2 regions of the Mycobacterium sp. NGS48 genome follow, and region 1 is predicted to be linked to the other one. Evidence: predicted binding sites of a transcription regulator. Region 1 holds the regulator's gene; the other holds the start of a gene.

Region 1 (3,407 bases):
CGACTGAATGGTTCGGTGACGCCGCTGCGCTTGACCACAGCCAGCACCGCGGTCTCGACGGTGGTAAACCGACGTCCGCACTCGGGGCACGATCTGCGACGCCGGATCGCCTGGCCTTCATCGGTTTCCCGGGAGTCGACCACCCTTGAATCGGGGTGACGACAGAACGGACAGTGCATGGCCGCTCCTTCGCCGCGCTGATAGCCGGGTATCTCAGAACCTTCTGAGCGTACCCGCGCGGCTCCCCGCAGGCCCAGCGCCGTCGCGATCGGCACCCACCGCGCGCCGTCGGCGGCGGCTACCGTTGACGCACCGTGGTTTTGGCTGTCCACGGCCGACGGTCAGCCGACCGGTGCGATCAGGGTCTGACCGGCGGCCAGCGTCGCGGTGTCCAGACCGTTGAGTTCGCGGATGCGGTTGGCGACCTGACCGCTCGGGACGCCGGGCGCGACTCGGCCGGCCAAGTGCTGCAGTGTCTCCCCTGGTTCGACGCGCACCACGGCAAGTCGGTCGGGCATGTCCGCGGAGGTGTTCTGCACTGCCTCGCCGAACTGTGCGACCAAGCCCAGCCACACGGTGATCACCCCGGCGAGCAGAGCCAGCGCCACCGTCGTCGCCGGCGTTATGGGACGTGGCCGGTGCGGCGCCGGCGACATCAGCACACCGGTGCCCCGGTAGCGCGGCGGCGCGACGGGCGGCCTCGATGGCCGCGGCCGATCCTGCTGCCCGGCCGGACGGACCCGGACCGGCCGACTGCGACGCGGCGCACTGGGCCGGGTTGTCTCGATGACTGTCATGGGAACCCCTTCCGTCACAGATGATCGATCGCTTGTTCGAACTGTAATCGATAACACGTTCGAATACCGAACATGTGATCGATTTGTTGCATACTCAGCAGCACGATAAGACGGGGGTCCGACAGCGCAGGGGCGCCGTCGCGACACGCCTCGAACACATGTTTGAGTTTCCGCTGGATCGCGGCTACATTCGGACCTATGAGCGACAGCAGCCATACCCCGGGTGCCGGCAGCGGCCACCGCGAGCGATCCGCCGATTCGACGCTGACCGAACGGCAGCGCACGATCTTGGACGTCATCCGCGCATCGGTCAGCAGCCGCGGATATCCCCCCAGCATCCGGGAAATCGGTGATGCCGTGGGCCTGACGTCAACCTCGTCGGTGGCTCACCAACTGCGCACCCTGGAGCGCAAAGGCTATTTGCGCCGAGACCCCAACCGGCCCCGCGCCGTGGACGTCCGTGGCGCCGACGACGCGAGCACACCCACCGTGCTCACCGACGTGTCGGGCTCGGACGCGCTGCCGGAACCGACCTTCGTGCCCGTCCTCGGGCGCATCGCCGCCGGTGGCCCCATCCTCGCCGAGGAAGCCGTCGAAGACGTCTTCCCACTGCCGCGTGAGCTGGTGGGCGAGGGCGCGCTCTTCCTGCTCAAGGTGGTCGGCGAGTCCATGGTCGACGCCGCGATCTGCGACGGTGACTGGGTGGTGGTGCGTCAGCAGAACGTGGCCGACAACGGCGACATCATCGCGGCGATGATCGACGGAGAGGCCACCGTCAAGACGTTCAAGCGCACCGGCGGCCAGGTCTGGCTGATGCCGCACAACCCGGCGTTCGACCCTATCCCGGGCAACGATGCCGCCGTATTGGGCAAAGTCGTCACGGTCATTCGCAAAATCTGAAACGGGGTCAAGTCGCCTTGGTGAAGCCGTTGGCTTGGGCGACTTCCTCGGTGGTGAACCAGATTTCGGCGAACGCGTCGTCGTACAGCTCGCTGTCGGGCGTGTAGTACAGGCCGAAGCTGACATTGCCCTTGATGGGATACCCGTCGGGCGCTTCGTGTGCATCCTGCAACGGAAGGTGGATCGCGGGCTGGTCGCCCGCAGCCGGCGCCACCGACTCAGCTTCACTCTCGGCCTCCGCGGCGCTGTCTGTAGCCGCGTGCCTACCGCCGCTTATTTCGCTTGCCGTGGGGATTCGCGTCGGCGCGGTGTCCACCGCGTCGGGGTCTTCGGCCTCGGCCTCGCTCTCGAACTCGGAAGCTGCTACGCCACTGGGGGTTTCGGCGCTCGACGGCGGCTCGTCGAAACCGGCGCCGGCCGGTGACATCCAGCCGGTGTCCGGCGGACTGGCAGCGGCGGCCGCCGGAGCCGCTTCGGAATATCCGCCGGAGAACGGCGACGAGCCGGGTTCGCCGTCGGCGTCGGCTGCCCAGCGCACACGGGATTTCGGCTCGGCGTCATAGCCGGCGTCCATGTCGTGATCGGGCTCGTAAACCGGGCCTTCGCGGCGAGGCGTGCGGCGCCGACGCCGCCACGGCGCGGCCAGCGTGACCAGCGCGATCAGCAGCAGGACGGGGATGATGACCAACAGCCACCACGCGTGCCAGGCCCGCTTCCCGCCGGTGTCGGCAGGCTGCGCCGATCCGGCGGGCAGGTCCTGGCCCGGTACCTGCAGCCCGGACAACGCCGACGCCAGCTGGGTCGGTTCGGTGCTGAAGGTGTTTTTCGTCCGGTCCCAGGCGATCTTGCCCCCGGTGAACTTCTGCGCGACGATGTCGCGGTCCACCGTCTCGTCACCCACCGGGGCGCCGAGTTGGCCGGTTGCCCCGCCCAATTTGTCCCAGGCGGCCTTCATGGCGCCGCGCACGACGAACGCCCCGTGGTCGGGCGTCCAGAAAATCACCGGGTTGTCCGCGCCGGCGAACGTGCTGATCCGGCTGGCCGGCTTGATTCCGCCGTCGGCCTCATTGGCGGTGGGAAAGCCCAGGTCGCTGCCGACCGGCCCGCCCAGCGACTCGTATTTGGCCAGCACCTCGCTCTCGACGGCATTGGCGCCGGTGGCCGGGCTGAAGAAGACCTTGCCGCCGGCGAAGTTCTGGCCCTGTCCGTCGTCGCCGACCGAGTACTGTCCGCCCTGCTTGGCGCCCAACGGGCCGGACGCCCCGCCAGCGGCCCGCCAGGCCATGTTGATGGCGGCGGTCGGGTCGATCGGCACCTGCAGGCCGGTCAGTTGCTGGGCGAGTTCGGGCGGAGTGGTGGTGAACGCCTTGGTCTGCCGGTTCCACGACACTTGGCCGCCGCTGAAGAGTTGGGTGGCGACTTGGCCGTCGTAGGTTTCGTCGCCGACCGGCACGCCCAGCACTCCGCCGGAGCTTCCGAGCTTGTCCCAGGCGGCGTTGATGGCGCCGCGCACAACGTATGCGCCGTGGTCGGGCGTCCAGAAGATCACCGGTTTGTCGCCGGCCGAGAATGTGCTGTTTCGGCTATCGGGTCCGGCCAGTCCCGGTACCTCGTCGATCGTGGGAAAACCCAGGTCGCTGCTCGCAGGTCCGCCGAGGGACTCGTACTTGTCCAGAACCGCGCCGTACATGGATCTGGCACCGGTATCCG
Region 2 (3,407 bases), on a different contig from region 1:
ACCCATCGTGTCAGTGATCACCACGGCGACGGTGATTCCCAGCCGCTCATGCAGTTGGGTGCGCAACGCCGCGGCGCTGGCGTCGGGGTCGATGGGCAACAGCGCCAGCTCCGCGACGCCGACGTTGGAGCCATCCACGCCCGCAGCGGCCTGCACCAGCCCCTGTCGGTTTTCGGTGATCAGTGTGCGGCCCTTGCGGGCCAGTACTCGCACCGCCTCGCTGTCGACGAGCTTGCGCCGCAACGTGTCCCGCGCATCGGGGTCATCGGGCGCTGGGACCAGTCGGCCCTCGCATTTGGACACCACCTTGCTGGTGACCACGACCACGTCGCCGTCGCGCAGCCAGGGTGCGGCCGCGGCGATCCCGGCGCTCAAATCGTCGCCCGGGCGGAATTCGGGAAGACCGGGGACGGGCAGGATTTCGACCGCCGACGCACTGCCGTGCTCGCGAGCGCTGCGCTGCTCTGGCTTGTCGTCGGGGGTCACGCCGCCACGCCTGCGAGTTCCAAACCGGCGCTGACCATCTGCGCCGTCGCATCGGGATCGGCCATCAGCAGTGGTATCGAGCGCACCGCCACACCGTCGATGTCGGCATGGTCACCGTCGTGGATCAGCCAGCAGTCCAGGATGCCGGTACCTGCGCGCGAGCCGTAGTGCCGACCCACCGCCTCGGCGGTGGATGGCACGCCGATGACGGTCAGACATTCATGAGCCATGCCGCGCAGCGGTTTTCCTCCGACGATGGGGGAGTAGCCGACGACGGGAGCACTGGTCGACCGCAACGCGCCACGGACACCGGAAATAGCAAGGAGGGCGCCGATGCTCACCACCGGGTTGGACGGCGCCAGCAGGACGATATCGGCATCGGCGATCGCATCCGCGACTTCGGTTGTCGCCTGAGCCTTTTCGGCGCCAACAAAGGCGAAGCTGTGGGTGGGCACCTGGGCGCGGTAGCGCACCCACCACTCCTGGAAGTGGATCGCACGTTGATTGCCGTCGCTGGGATCGGTGATGACCACATGGGTTTCGCAGCGGTCGTCGCTGACCGGCAACAGCGTTGCGCCCGGTTGCCACCGGTCGCACAGCGCGGCGGTGATCTGTGACAGCGGATAGCCGGCCCGCAGCATCTGGGTACGCACCAAGTGGGTCGCCAAATCGCGGTCACCGAGCTCGAACCAGTCCGGCTGCACGCCGTAGCGCACCAGTTCCTCCTTGGCGTGCCAGGTTTCGTCGCGATGACCCCAGCCGCGCTGTGGGTCGACACCGCCGCCCAGGGTGTACATGCAGGTGTCCAGATCCGGGCAGATACGCACGCCGTGCATCCAGGCGTCGTCGCCGATGTTGACGATTGCGGTCAGTTCGTGCTGATCGCCTGTCGGCCCGGGGGCGAATTGGCCCAGGCTCAGCAGCCGTTGCACACCGATGAGGAAGCGGGCGCCGCCGACCCCGCCAACGAGAACCGTGACCTTCACATCGCACGACAGTACGCGCGACGAGGAGGCCCGCCGAACAGCGGCGTGAGGCGCGCACGGCGAGGTGGTCGGGTCTTCGGAGAAGCGTCGCCGACCCACCCGGGCCCGACACGCGGAGGGTCAACCGGGGCAGTGCCATCAAAAAATGGTCACGAGATGATATGGAATTCCGTCCAATCGCTTGACCTGCGGTGCTAACACGTGTGTAATCTCATCAGTGTCATTTCCCGGTTAGCCGGCCGGATTCGGTGTCGCAGACCGAGATTCGATCGTTTGTTCGAATCGAGATGGCCGCACATCAAAACAGTGGCGACATTCACGATCAACGAAACCAGGTGAGGAGGCGGAGCATGTCCTATGAACACCTTCGGGGCCTAATGGGAAGCACACCGCACACCACTGTCGGCTCGGCGATGATGGGGGCCACCGCACGACCCCATTTGAGTTTGGTGCCCGAAGCACCGGAAGTCTTTGAGCCGACGCCGGTTACACCCGACCAATGGCAAGACCGCGCCTTGTGCGCGCAAACCGACCCCGAGGCGTTCTTTCCCGAAAAGGGCGGCTCCACCCGCGAAGCCAAGAAGATTTGCCTGGGCTGCGAGGTGCGCACCGAGTGCCTGGAATACGCCTTGGCACACGACGAGCGCTTCGGCATCTGGGGTGGCCTTTCCGAACGGGAACGCCGCCGCCTCAAGCGCGGGATCATCTAGCAGCGCGTGGCTACTCGTCGTCGATCGTCGGGTCGATGACCGAGGGCTCGACGTCCAGATAAGTGGCCACCTGCGCCACCAGAATCTCGTGCAGCAAGTCGGCCAGCTCGACAGTGTCTTTCGCTCGCCGCTCGATCGGCTTGCGGAACAATACGATCCGCGCCCGGGTGGCACTGCCCCGCACGTCGACACCGGCGGGGATCAACCTGGCCAGTGCGATGGGCCCGTCAGCGACTACCTCGGGCGGCCACTGCACGCTGGCGGGATCTTTGGCCGAGATCCGCGGGATCTCGTCGACCGCCACGTCGAGCCCCGACAACCGCTCCTGCCAGCGGCGCTCGATCGGCTCGTAGGCCTCGAGCACCGCCATATCGAACCGCTCGCCGCGCGTGCGCCATCCCGGCACCGTCGGCGGCAGCAGAGGACCGCGCATATCGCGACCGCGGCGGGAAACCGGTCTGCGTATCGACCGGCCGGAGCTGCGCGAATCGCTCACGCGCCGATGGTAACGGTTGGGAATCGCGTCCGACCGCAATGCGCGTGTCCGCCGCTGTGGGGGCCTTTGGGCGCGATAGCCTTCCGAACGTGAATCTTCCGCGTCGCTGCTGTCGGCCGGGGTGCCCGCACTATGCGGTGGCGACGCTGACGTTCGTCTACTCCGACTCGACGGCGGTGGTCGGCCCGCTCGCGACCGCGCGTGAGCCACACTCCTGGGACCTGTGCGTCAGCCACGCCAGCCGCATCACCGCGCCGCGTGGGTGGGAGCTCGTCCGGCATGCCGGCCCGCTGCCCATCTATTCCGACGACGACGACTTGATCGCGTTGGCCGAAGCGGTGCGCGAGGGCCGCGAGGTGGTGGCGAGCGGACCGCCGGTCAACGGGTTTTCCGAGGCTCACAACGGCGGTGTGTCGCCCGCGGTGGCCGACGGCGGCGTGCTGGCGTCGACCGTGCAGCGGCCCACCGGCACCGGGCGCCGGCGCGGTCACCTGCGGGTGCTTCCAGACCCCGCTGATTAATACGATCGATCCTCCGCACGCTTCCGGACCGACCCGGCCTGCATCGTCGCCGGGCTAAGCTGACGGCCAAGAGTCCCCATAGTCAGGAGCCTTTTCATGTCTCGGCCCGCCGCGGCTGTCAACCGTGTGATCAAGGCTTATGACGTGCGGGGCTTGGTCGACGACGAGATCGACGAATCGTTTGCCGCCGACGTCGGCGCAGCCTTCG

What was found. Region 1 encodes LexA, which represses DNA repair genes until DNA is damaged. Its sites were predicted from a motif close to CGAACANNTGTTCG; they were not measured.
Region 2: the regulator LexA is predicted to act here: its motif matches at 1,739-1,752, upstream of cofD (2-phospho-L-lactate transferase).

What each region holds. Positions count from the first base shown of each region.
Region 1 is NZ_JCALCY010000003.1:249,516-252,922, reverse strand. It holds gene nrdR (transcriptional regulator NrdR) at 1-179, opposite strand, end outside; gene AC5Y42_RS08130 (LysM peptidoglycan-binding domain-containing protein) at 342-797, opposite strand; gene lexA (transcriptional repressor LexA) at 996-1,697, shown strand; gene AC5Y42_RS08120 (LGFP repeat-containing protein) at 1,705-3,407, opposite strand, start outside.
Region 2 is NZ_JCALCY010000008.1:27,299-30,705, forward strand. It holds gene AC5Y42_RS15700 (coenzyme F420-0:L-glutamate ligase) at 1-486, opposite strand, end outside; gene cofD (2-phospho-L-lactate transferase) at 483-1,472, opposite strand; gene AC5Y42_RS15710 (WhiB family transcriptional regulator) at 1,850-2,182, shown strand; gene AC5Y42_RS15715 (metallopeptidase family protein) at 2,193-2,615, opposite strand; gene AC5Y42_RS15720 (DUF3499 domain-containing protein) at 2,768-3,199, shown strand; gene AC5Y42_RS15725 (phosphomannomutase/phosphoglucomutase) at 3,296-3,407, shown strand, end outside.